DNA from 4 places in the Shewanella sp. FDAARGOS_354 genome. Region 3 is predicted to be linked to each of the others. Evidence: predicted binding sites of a transcription regulator. Region 3 holds the regulator's gene; each other region holds the start of a gene.
What was found. Region 3 encodes LexA, which represses DNA repair genes until DNA is damaged. Its sites were predicted from a motif close to TACTGTATNNNNATACAGTA; they were not measured.
Positions count from the first base shown of each region.

Region 1: the regulator LexA is predicted to act here: its motif matches at 1,294-1,313, upstream of CEQ32_RS03165 (YebG family protein).
Region 2: the regulator LexA is predicted to act here: its motif matches at 2,014-2,033, upstream of CEQ32_RS01525 (DNA topoisomerase III).
Region 4: the regulator LexA is predicted to act here: its motif matches at 1,819-1,838, upstream of dinB (DNA polymerase IV).

Region 1 covers NZ_CP022089.2:673,833-677,010, reverse strand. Annotated here, with positions in the region: gene proQ (RNA chaperone ProQ) at 1-232, opposite strand, end outside; gene CEQ32_RS03170 (GAF domain-containing protein) at 510-968, opposite strand; gene CEQ32_RS03165 (YebG family protein) at 983-1,282, opposite strand; gene CEQ32_RS03160 (paraquat-inducible protein A) at 1,488-2,123, shown strand; gene CEQ32_RS03155 (paraquat-inducible protein A) at 2,125-2,742, shown strand; gene CEQ32_RS03150 (PqiB family protein) at 2,729-3,178, shown strand, end outside.
Region 2 covers NZ_CP022089.2:307,388-310,565, forward strand. Annotated here, with positions in the region: gene CEQ32_RS01515 (alanine/glycine:cation symporter family protein) at 1-1,184, opposite strand, end outside; gene CEQ32_RS01520 (hypothetical protein) at 1,557-1,844, opposite strand; gene CEQ32_RS01525 (DNA topoisomerase III) at 2,046-3,178, shown strand, end outside.
Region 3 covers NZ_CP022089.2:3,407,493-3,410,670, reverse strand. Annotated here, with positions in the region: gene coxB (cytochrome c oxidase subunit II) at 1-285, opposite strand, end outside; gene CEQ32_RS15245 (cell division inhibitor SulA) at 691-1,203, opposite strand; gene lexA (transcriptional repressor LexA) at 1,200-1,820, opposite strand; gene plsB (glycerol-3-phosphate 1-O-acyltransferase PlsB) at 2,106-3,178, shown strand, end outside.
Region 4 covers NZ_CP022089.2:2,421,353-2,424,530, reverse strand. Annotated here, with positions in the region: gene CEQ32_RS10995 (methyl-accepting chemotaxis protein) at 1-1,688, shown strand, start outside; gene dinB (DNA polymerase IV) at 1,863-2,942, shown strand; gene CEQ32_RS10985 (aminoacyl-histidine dipeptidase) at 3,112-3,178, opposite strand, start outside.

The DNA of each region.
Region 1 (3,178 bases), 2.3 Mb from region 3:
CACCAGCTTTTACCGATTTGAGGTAACGCCAACTGCTAGTGTAACGTCTTAACGCCACGCGCAGTTGAGTTTTACTGACTTTAGAATCATCAGCCAACCTTTCAGCCAAATCTTGAAACAATCCGATTTTTAATGGCTTAGTTTCACCTTCAGCAATAAAGCACAAAGGAAATGTTTCATACAAATACGCCAAAATTGCGTTGGTGTCGGTCAACTTATCTGTTGATTCCATCATTACTTCCACAGTTAAAAAGGGACATCGAATTCGAGGTGATATAAATCAGCTTCTTACGTGTCGTTTATCTTGGTTAAGCTCACAATTGAGCCAAAGTACAAATTAACATTCTCGCCGAGTTAACTAAAGTTAAAAAATATCAGTTAACCATTTTTTACGGCTAAACCTCTCAGGTTTATTCGGGCAATGCCCAAACAAGCCTTATCAGGGCATGCGCTATTATAAGGCGCACGCCACCGATTGCGACTATGAATTATGCGTTATTGTACGCAAATTAAGCAAATAGGCAGTTTTCGAAGCTTTTTACCAATAATTCCAAGCCCTTTTGGTCTTCTTCGTCAAAGCGGTCAAAAATAGGGCTATCAATATCCAGTACAGCAATCACCTGACCATTAGCGCGAACAGGGATAACAATTTCGGAATTACTGGCCGCATCGCAGGCGATATGTCCATCGAATTGATGCACATCGGCAACCCGTTGAGTTTGATTAGCCAGTGCTGCAGTGCCACACACGCCTTTACCCATCGGAATGCGGGTACAAGCCACTTTACCTTGGAATGGGCCTAATACTAACTGTTCGCCGCGCATAACGTAAAAACCTACCCAGTTTAGTTCGGTTAGGTTGTCATTAAGCAGGGCTGAAAAGTTAGCCATGGCAGCCACTAAATCATCTTCGCCTTCGAGTAACGCTAACGCTTGACGGTTCAGTGATTCATAAAATTGCGGTTTCATATGCTTCCTAAAAATTATTCAGCAGCATCGTCCTTCTTAGACGCTTTTTTGGCTGTGTTTGGTTTTGTTGGCGTACTATTAACTTGAACCACGCCTTTAAGCAAGTTTGTTAGCTCATCTTTATTGTTAGCAAAATAGAATGCGAGCTGTTCGGTTAGACTTTCATCAATCCCAAGTTCCGCTTTCTGAATAAATGGAATGAGGTTATCAGCGATGTCGAGCATCTTATCGTAGGCATCAGCCTCCTTTTTCGATGTGAATGTCATCTTTTCTACCCCTTCTCTTACCACGACAAACTGTGTAATAACTGCCATGACCGCCCTCGCACTGTTTTTATATACAGTAACCAGAATGACATAAAGTGAACTAGTGATGCAAGTGTTCTGATTATTCTGATATTATGACTGCGCTTTATGTTGTGGAGATGGGTCAATCAATTTGATATCTCACCTTATAATTTGTTGTTTTCGGATTATTTGCTCAATCTCAGTGGCTTTGGGGCTAATATAATATTTTTATATGCATGACAATACAGCAGAAAACTCTGTAATCCTCTGTCGTTCCTGCGACTTGGCCATTCGGAAACGTGCCCTCCCAACAGGGGTCAGAGCGTTGTGTCCGCGTTGCAACACCGCACTTTATGACACTCCATACTGTTCAGTAAATGGCATGTTGGCACTGTGCATTACCGCGTTGGTGTTTTATTTTCCTGCTAACTTTTTTCCTGTGCTAGAAATCCATTTTCTGGGCAGTATTCGCACAACAACGGTATTTCAAGGCGCTTTTGCCGTCTTCGAACAAGGTTATTGGGTAGTGGGATTAGCCGTCCTTGCTGCCGCAGTGGTTGGCCCTGGTTTATTGATCCTATCGATTCTTGCGCAAATTTTGATTATAAAATGGGGGCTTGCGAGCCCGTTTTGGCGCCATAGTCTCAAACAATTACTCACATTTCAGGGGTTCCTTTCGCAGCTGACAATGCTTGAGATTTATGTGATTAGCTTCCTCGTCTCATCATTTCAATTGTCTGATTTTTCGGATATTTATTTTGGAATGGGTACCTTTTGCTTCACCATGCTTTTTTTAGTCACCCTGTTTTTACAGCGTGAATATGATATTGAGCATATGTGGGGTCTTCTTATGCAGGAACATCACTGATATGAAGCAGCAAGGAAAGGATTTAGGCCTGTGTTTGTGCCGCGTTTGTAGGCAACTCAATAGCAGTGAGGATAGCCACTGTAGTCGTTGTGAATCAGAATTACAGGTCCGCGATTACAACAGCTTACAAAAAAGTTGGGCGCTGCTTATTACTGCCGCCATTTTATTGGTTCCAGCCAACCTCTATCCCATTACGGTGCTCACCAATCAGGGAAAGGTGCGTCACGATACGATCTTTTCCGGAATTGTTCATTTAGTCCAATCGGATATGTTACCCATCGCCATTATTGTGTTTATTGCCAGTATTTTAGTGCCTTGGGTAAAGATTATCGGCTTAGCCACTTATCTGTGTGCTATCAGTTTCAACCTGCCAATTTCAAAGCAAAAACTTATGGTGGGATTTCATGTTATTGAGTGGATTGGCCGCTGGTCGATGCTCGATTTATTTGTGATCTCGCTGACCGTTGCCCTGGTGAATATGGGGCAATTACTCGATGCAAAGCCTGCACCCGCGGCCACGGCATTTGCATTGGTGATTTTACTGACGCAACTTGCCGCAAAAGTTTTAGACACTCGTTTACTCTGGGATCGACTGGAACCTCAAGATGACACAAATTGAATCGCCAAAAGTTGTGAAGAAAAAGCTCTTTTCGCCGATTTGGCTGCTCCCGATTGTGGCGCTCGCGCTTGGCGCATGGCTGGGTATTAAGAGCATCAAAGAATCGGGCATTGAAATTCAAATCCACTTCCCTAGTGCCACTGGGATCGACGTTGGCAAAACCTTAGTCAAATACCAAGGCTTAACCGTTGGTAAGGTAAAAGATATCGGTATTGATGATGATCTTAAAGGCGTTAACGTGAAGGTGATGATGGACTATCGCGCTAAGCCTTTCTTAAATAAAGAAACCCTCTTCTGGTTAGTTACCCCAAAGGCCAGCATCACAGGCGTTGAAGGTCTGGATGCGCTGTTTTCAGGCAACTATATTGCAATCCAACCAGGCAAAGGCAATGCCGCCACCTTGTTTGAGGCAGAACGCCAACCGCCACCAATGCAA
Region 2 (3,178 bases), 1.9 Mb from region 3:
AGTACCACTGTAAGCCAAGGACGATTCACTTTGCGATTGATATAAGCGATGTTTGTTTCGGCAATATAGTAGTAGGCCACAATGGTGGTGAAGGCGAAGAAGAATAGCGCAACGGCGACGAACATATTACCAAAGCCTGGCATCATGCTTTCCATTGCGGTTTGTACATAACCAGGGCCCGCCGCAATCCCCGCAATCCCGGTATAAAGCGCTGCGCCATCAGGGCCCTGCACGTTATACAGGCCCGTGATCAGCAGCATAAAGCCAGTGGCTGAGCAGACGAACAGGGTATCAACATACACTGAGAAGGCTTGCACTAACCCTTGTTTGGCTGGATGACTCACGGCGGCGGCAGAAGAAGCGTGCGGACCAGTACCTTGACCCGCTTCGTTGGAGTAAATACCGCGTTTTACCCCCCACATAATCGCAAGACCTAAAATCGCACCAAAGCCTGCATCGAGTCCGAAGGCACTTTTTAGGATCAGCAGAATAATGTCAGGCAGCTGGCCAATGTTAAGGGCGATAATCACGCAGGCGACAATGATATAGCCGAGCGCCATAAAAGGCACTACAGTACTGGCGAACTGCGCAATCCGTTTCACCCCTCCAAAAATAATAAAACCTAATAGCATCGCAAGAATGGCTGCTGTGACATTAGGGTCAATATTGAAGGCGGTTTTTAAGCTTGAACCAATGGAGTTGGCTTGTACCCCTGGCAGTAAAATCCCGCAGGCAAAAATGGTCGCAATGGCAAATGTCCAAGCGTACCACTTCATGCCTAAGCCTTTTTCGATATAAAAGGCGGGGCCGCCGCGGTACTCACCGTTGATTTTTTCTTTGTAGACTTGGCCTAAGGTGGATTCAACAAATGCTGAGCTTGCGCCCAGAAACGCCACCATCCACATCCAAAAAAGAGCGCCAGGACCACCAAAGGTAATCGCCGTGGCAACACCAGCGATATTACCGGTACCAACACGACCCGCTAAGGTCATGGCTAAAGCTTGGAAGGAAGACACGCCAGCATCGGTGCTTTTGCCATCAAACATTAGACGGATCATTTCGGGTAAATGACGTAACTGTAAAAAGCGTGAGCGCAGGGAGAAAAAGAGTCCTACACCGAGGCAAAGATAAACGAGCGCGGGACTCCAGACGATATTGTTGACCGCATTAATAATCTCATTCATATAATTCAACTCCAATATTCTGTTGTTTTTTTGCAGAGTTTTTAAGATTTTTTAGGTGATTTTGGGTACTAAACAGCCAATTAGGCCTAAGGTTAAAACGCGTGTGTGCGTCCAAGAGCTTCAACATAACGATTTTTTTGGTCACTTCATAGCTAAAGTTGTTAAATATTTGATAATTTAACGTTCTTTATTTAATGGGGTTACTGAGGAGCTTTATTTTGCAGCGTGTTATCTCTGCTGCATTGAGATTTGTAATCTAGCAACTTGAATCATTGAGAAAAGCGGGGGAGATAAGGCGAATTGATTGAGACTATTAACTCTGCCACAGTGGATAGCGGGGACGGTATTTGTGCAAGGCAAAGAAAACTTGGCTTAAATTACCAACCATAACAGCATCCACAGTCCAAAGAGCCATGCCAGACTACGGCGGCTAACGCGATGTTTTAATAGCAAAGATAGACTTACAGCCACAGGTAGAAACAGGATAAAAGCCCAAGAGAGGAACGGAACCTCAAGATTTAATGTTTCAAGACCCATCCCACAAAGCAGACTTAATGCCAGTAATAAGAGGCTATGAAATAGCATTAATTGATTGAATCTTAATACTAATGCTGGTTTAAATGCGGGTTTAGCATGATAGGGCAAGGTTAGTATATTCATCTCTTTTTCCTGATTCCTCTTTAAGTGATGGAAGGAATAATAAATTTAGATGAGAATTATTCTCAACTAAATTTACACAGCTTTAGTGTTCAGTTAGAGCTTAACGAGCTAAATTGGCTCTTGAGCTAAAGAAGGCTGTTTGCACTATTGTCTGCTTTGGGCTAAATTACACTGTAATTATATCCAGTATTTGATGTAGATATGATCCTCTATATTGCTGAAAAACCAAGTCTTGGGCGTGCAATCGCCGATGTGCTACCAAAACCCCACAAAAAAGGTGACGGGTTTATTGAAGACGCCCAAGGAAACTGCGTGTCTTGGTGTGTTGGGCATTTGCTTGAACAGGCCGAGCCCGATGCCTATAACCCCGAGTTCAAATCGTGGAAGTTTGAGCATTTACCCATAGTGCCCGAGAAGTGGCAGCTTAAACCTAAGGTCGCGACCCGTAGCCAACTCACTGTACTTAAAAAGCTGGTAAAACAGGCCGATACCTTAGTGAATGCGGGTGATCCAGACAGGGAAGGGCAATTATTGGTTGATGAAGTAATCGCCTATTTGGGCGTGACGGGCGATAAATTACAGCAAACGCAGCGACTCCTTATCAGCGACTTAAACCCGCAGGCGGTGAAACGTGCCTTGTCGCAACTTCGTAATAACCGTGAGTTTATTCCTTTGTCTACTTCTGCACTTGCCCGGAGTCGTGCCGATTGGCTCTATGGTATGAATATGACACGGGCCTACACCATCCAAGGGAAAAAGGTCGGCTATCAGGGCGTGCTATCGGTCGGTCGAGTGCAAACCCCGCTCCTTGGGCTTATCGTGCGCCGCGATGAGGAAATCGCGCGATTTCAATCTAAACCCTTTTATGAAGTCTTAGCGCATTTAGTAACGGATAAACAACAATCTTTCACTGCGAAGTGGCAACCCAGTGAAGCCTGTTTACCTTATATGGACGAAGAAGGGCGAGTGCTTGCTAAGGGCTTAGCACAAAATGTGGTGCGTCGGATCACCGATAAACCCGCTAAAGTGACCCAGTTAAGCACTAAGGATAAACAGCAGAATCCGCCATTACCCTACAGCTTATCGGCACTGCAAATTGATGCGGCCAAGCGGTTTGGGATGAGCGCTAAGGACGTGCTCGATACCTGCCAGAGTTTATATGAGCGCCATAAGCTGATTACCTACCCGCGCTCTGACAGCCGTTATTTACCTACAGAGCAACATGGTCTAGCAAGCAGTGTATTAGCGGCCATTATGGGGGGGGCGCCCGAGTTAGTCGCACACGCTGAGGCGCCGAATCCTCGGCTTAAATCTAAGGCGTGGGATGATAAAAA
Region 3 (3,178 bases):
CAGAATGATAAAGGGAATTATCGTCCAAGCGATCTCAACTTTTGTACTCTCATGGAAGTGTGACGCGACCGCGCCCTTGGATTTTCTGTGGTTGATCATGGCATAAATCATAACGCCAAAAACCACTAAGCCTATCGCGCAGCAGATATACAGAATCGTCATGTGCAGGTGGTATACCTTGCCACTGATTTCTGTTACGCCAGGCGTCATATTGAACCGCATGTCTGCTGCGGCCAACGGTGGGGCGAATAGCACCACGAGTAAACAATACAACCATTGCTTCACAAGACTTCTCCTCTGCTAATTGCAAATAGCAACTACAAAGAAGAGCAACACAGTAAGTCTCAACTCTATGCAAACTCTTCAGTTCCCAAAAAAGTGTTTCTGACTTCAACGTGCGTTGGCGGCTTACTTATGATCAAGTATTGTTACTGCTGGTATTAGCCACACTGGCACATACTGCTGAATAAACCCATTATTCTCAATTTTTGTGGGCGAGCGATATTCGAAAATAACGCGATATTTCTGCCTAAACAGGCGATATATCATGTGCGCCTAAATCAAACATACTTGCTGTTTAAAAATTGATCAAGATCACTTCTTTTTCTAATTGTCTGAAAAATTGCCAAAAAAAAGCCTCACATTCACAGGTGAGGCGGCTTTCAAGGCTAAATACGGTGTGAAAAATTTTTAATGAACAGAGCTGAAAAATGCGGGTTGAGTAAATTTAGCCGATTGTGTGAGATTGGTGCTAGAAGGTTGGTCATTCGTTGAACCTTCAAGCACGATACCCATTGCACGTGCGCTCTTTGCTACAATTTGTAGGCGACGATTATCGCGAGTATCTAGGGCGTTAATCCAAGTAATCACTGCGCTAGATGTGCCACTGGTTAAGGCTTTTTCCATCGCCCAAAGGGTTTCGACCTCATCTTTTGCGTGAACCAATAGTACGCGATCCATACGCACACCTGCGTTTGCTAATAGCTGCTTGTAGCCAATACTAGGTGGGTTGATGAGCACTATCCATCTTCCCTGTTGGCTCAGTTGGGCAAGTTGTTTGCTCAGCTGTGTCAGCTCTTGGCGCCCTTGGCTCTGAGTTGGCATAGTGACTATTGATGTATGCTGCCAGTCGGTCTCTGTATCTCGAACCGTATCGAGCCATAAACCGGGGTGACGCGGGGCATTACCTAATAGTTTGTTCATAGCCAATCTCCATTGCGGATCACCCCTACGGCGAGCCCTTCAATTGTTAGACTTTGGAAACTCAAATCGACTTTAATCGGTGAATAGTCTTCATTCTCGGCATGTAGGTAGACTAAATTACCTTTTTTTTCAAAGCGTTTTACGGTTACATCATCATCAACGCGAGCAACAACAACTTGTCCATTGCGCGCTTGTTGTACTTTATGAACGGCAAGCAGGTCACCCTCAAGGATGCCGATATTCTTCATACTGTCGCCTTTTACGCGCAGCAGGAAATCGGCAGCAGGGTGGAACATGCTGGGGTCGACTTGGTAATACTGTTCGACATGCTCTTGGGCGAGAATAGGTTCACCCGCTGCCACTTGGCCAATCAGTGGCAAGCCTGTTTCGCGGTTATCTTCTTCCTCTACAGGGAGACGGATCCCGCGGGAAGTACCAGGCATGATCTCGATGCAGCCTTTTTTCGCCAATGCCTTAAGGTGTTCTTCTGCGGCATTTGCACTTTTAAAACCCAAACGGGTGGCAATTTCGGCCCGAGTGGGTGGCATGCCAGTCTCGGCAATATTACGTTTAATCAGCTCTAAAATTTCGGCTTGGCGTGGCGTCAACGGTCTCATGGTCTTTCCTGTTTTTCTATACAGTTACTGTTAGTATATACAGTATTATTGGTAGTGCAAGTATTAACCACTTTTAACTTGGTCAGCTAGATCTGCAAATAACCGTAATCGTCATCTATGGGGTGAATGCCATTTGCACGGTATCAATAAATGGTGTCGCCTAAAGTGCGTTACTAAGTCATTAAAATCAGCAGCTGAATCCTGCATCTTTAGGTTGTTTGGGTATATTCTCTAGAATCTGGTATTCTATGGGGCTAATGAACGTACTTACATTGCATAAGAATAATGCCTAAACAAGACTCTCTTTGGTTGAAATCATTACGTTGGATCCAAAAGCACTTAGTGCACACTATTGTTGTGCCACAGGATCCCTTTGCCGATCTGAATCTGGATGCCTCCAGACCGCTTGCTTATGTAATGAAAACAGAATCCCTGAGTGATATTGCTGCGTTAAGCGAGATCACCACGAAACTTGGTTTGCCAAGCCCTTACGAGCCGCTGGTGGTGAATGGCGTTGTGGCGCCACGGGTGGTATGCCTTGAAGGTCGTAAGCCTTTATTTGGTGAACGCGCCAGTAATGAGCCATTCCTCGAATGTTTTATGCGTTTGTTGGCCGTCCATAAGGAAAAGCCAGAGTTAGATATACAGCTGGTGCCTGTGAGTCTGTATTGGGGTCGTACTCCGGGTAAAGAAGACGACACCATGAAGGCGGCAGTGCTTGAGCGCGAGAATCCTACTTGGTTACGTAAGTGCTTGATGATCCTATTTTTGGGCCGTCATAACTTTGTGCAATTTTCTAATGCGGTATCGCTGCGTTACATGGCCGACGAACATGGTACCGATATGGGCATTGCCCATAAATTGGCTCGAGTAGCGAGAGTGCATTTCCGCCGCCAACGTAAGGTGATGACGGGGCCTGTGTTGCCTAATCGTCAGGCGTTATTCCATTCCTTGCTGAAATCTGAATCCTTACGCAAGGCAATTCAGGAAGAAGCCGCGAGCAAGAAGATTTCTGAAACCCAAGCGCGTGAAACGGCAATTGAATATCTTGATGAAATTGCGGCGAATTATTCCGATAGTCTCGTACGTATTGCCGAGCGCTTTTTAACGTGGTTATGGAACAAGCTCTACAGCGGTATTAACATCAAAGGTGCCGAGCATATTCGGCAGTTACACCACGATGGTCATGAGATTGTGTATGTGCCCTGCCATCGCAGCCATATGGATTACCTGCTGTTATCTTACATTCTGTATTACCAAGGTATGGTGCCACCGCATATTGCTGCGGGTATCAACCTAAACTTCTGGCCTGCGGGGCCGCTGTTCCGCCGTGGCGGGGCTTTCTTTATTCGCCGTAG
Region 4 (3,178 bases), 990 kb from region 3:
GCTCGTTTTCCGACCGTGATAGCGATGTGAAGTCAGTGTTCTTCGGCTCGGCAAATACCTTTGAATATTTCGACCTCAATGGCCGTTTCGATGGCGATCCAAACTATTACACCAATAAACGTCCTTGGTGGCAGGAGGCTATCGATCAGCGCGGCCTATTTGTGGGCGATCCTGCGGTCGATGCCAACGATGGCTCGATTTCGGCCACAGTTAAAACCCCAGTCTATGGCGCCAATGGTGAGCTGATTGGGATTGGTGGTATGGATATTCTAATCGATACCATTGGCAAAACCCTGTTAGCGCCAATCAAATACCGCAATTACGGCCAAGCCTTCCTGATGACGGACGAAGGTAAGCTGGTTTATTTCCCTGGATTCTCGGATAAATTCCCGCCGGGCTCACTTGCGAATCAAATCGATAACCAGTTTAAGGACACCTCAGGCTTTACCGCCTTAAGGCAGCAAATGCAGCGCGAAGCGAAGGGCTTTGCCGAAGTCACCTTTAACGGAGTGCCGCAGCGGGTAACCTTTGTGTCCGTGGGCGGCGATTATCCAAAGCAGAAATGGCACTTAGCCTTTATGTTGCCCCATGAGGTGATTGAAGCGCCTGTGACCGAAGCCTTTTGGAATGCCTGTTTTGTTGCCTTAGGAATTATGCTCTTGGTTGGCATCACAGTATGGTTGATGTTGTTGCCCTTTAGACGCCAGCTTGGCAAATTGCTGGATGCTATGGAAGACATTGCTGAGGGTGATAGTGATTTATCCCAACGCATTTTAATGGAGCGCGAAGATGAGTTAGGCAAGCTGGGTGATGCCTTCAACCGCTTTGCCGAAAAGGTGCAGCAGATGCTGCTGCATACCCGACATCTTACTCAAGAGGTTGGCACCGGGGTGATGGATGCGCGCCAAGTGTGCGATCTAGCCGTCTCTTCAGTGTCGTCGCAAAAACAACAAATCGATTCAGTGGCCACGGCCGCTACCCAAATGGCGCAGACGAGCCAAGAAATGGCGATTAGCGCTCAACGGGCGAATGATTTTGCCGAAAAGGCACAGACTCAGGCCCATGACGGTACTCAAATTGTGTCCCGCGCGACCGAAGGCATGAAGGCATTATCGGTTCAAGTGATTGAGGCGGCTAAAGTCATCAAGGAGTTACGTAGCAGCTCAGAGCAAATTGGCGAAGTGTTAAGCGTAATCCGCAACATTGCCGACCAAACCAACTTGCTGGCGCTCAATGCGGCCATTGAGGCAGCGCGGGCGGGTGAGCAAGGCCGAGGTTTTGCTGTGGTGGCCGATGAAGTGCGAACTCTCGCATCCCGCACCCAAGATTCTACCGCCAACATTCAAGGGATTATCCAAACCCTGCAGCAGAGCGCGCTACAAGCCGAGCAGGTGATGGAGTCTGGGGTTGAGCAGGCAAGGGTCGGACAAGACTTGACCACACAAGTGGAGCAAGCCTTAAGTGATATCGCCAGTGCGATTGTGTCGATTCAGCAGCAAACGGTGGAAATTACCGTGGCGATAGGCCAGCAGGCAGTGGTTGCCGATGAAGTGGCGCAAAACGTGGTGAGCGTGCGTGGTTTATCCGATCAATCCCTATTGTCAAGCCAAGATCTCTCCCAAAGTCTACAAGGATTTGAGCAAGCAACTCGAGAACTGACACGTAATATTGGTCAATTTAAAATTTAAACGCTGTTGTTTTAAAACCAAAGGAGCCTTAGCGCTCCTTTGGCTTTTTTGGGAATGTTATGCTTGGATAAGGATGCTTGAGTCGATAGATGAACTTCGCGACTGCGTAAATATGTCCTAGATACTTGATTGCTGTTTTTATATACAGTATTTTGGGTGTTGGAGGAACCTTTAGTGCGAAAAATCATTCATGTTGATATGGATTGCTACTTTGCTGCGGTGGAAATGCGAGACTTTCCCGAATACCGTGGTAAACCGCTGGCCGTTGGTGGTAGCCGTGAGCGGCGAGGGGTTATCAGCACCTGTAATTACGAAGCGCGCCGATTTGGTGTGCGCTCTGCTATGGCAACGGCTTATGCGCTTAAACTGTGCCCTGACTTAATCCTTGTCCCCGGTCGAATGCAGGTCTATAAGGAGGTATCGCAACAAATTCGCGCTATCTTCTCTCGATATACTGAATTGATTGAACCCCTCTCCCTCGATGAAGCCTACTTAGATGTTAGCGATTGCAAGCTGTTTAAGGGCTCTGCAACTCTGATTGCAGAAGCGATTCGCCATGATATTTTGGCCGAAACAGGGCTTACTGCTTCGGCTGGCGTTGCTCCTGTTAAATTCCTCGCCAAGGTGGCCTCTGACTTAAATAAACCTAATGGTTTGTATGTTATTTCGCCCGACAAGGTTCCTGAGTTTATTAAAACCTTATCCCTACGCAAGATCCCCGGTGTGGGGAAAGTCACCGCAGAAAAACTTTCCTCTTTAGGGTTGAATACCTGCGGCGATATACAAACTTATCCAAAACAAGACCTTATTACTCGTTTTGGCAAATTTGGTGCTGTATTAATTGAAAGATCCCATGGGATTGATGAGCGTGGGTTATCAGTGAGTCGCGAGCGTAAATCTGTCGGCGTTGAAACTACGTTGGCGCAGGATATTTACAGCCTCGAGCAGTGCCAGCAGGTAATGTCGGGATTAATACAAGAGTTATCAACTCGCCTAAGTCGTAGTGCCAAGGATCGACAAATCCATAAGCAGGTGGTGAAGCTTAAATTCAGTGACTTTAAACAGACCACAATCGAGCATCGCAGTGACGAGGTATCCATAGTGATGTTTTATGAGTTACTGAGCCAAGCAATGGCAAGGCAAGAGGGCCGTGGAATTCGATTACTCGGGATTTCTGTTGGACTCGCCGAGAGTAAAGATACGCTTCAGCCAATCATGGCTCGCGAGACTAAGCAGTTGGATTTGGTATTTTAATATCAATCTTACTGGGCGGATCTCGCTCAGCGCTAATCAAACCTAACTTAGTTAACGCGATAATAAGCCTTACGCAGTGCATAAATAAAAGGTACAAAAAGACCGCATTGGTGAACTCTCTGCGGCCTTTGTCATTTAAGTCTGCTTAGTGACTATTCATCTGTAGCGACTATTCACCTTTAGCGGGAATGCGCTCTAGCACGGCTAATAGTAGATCCCAGTATTGACCAACGGTG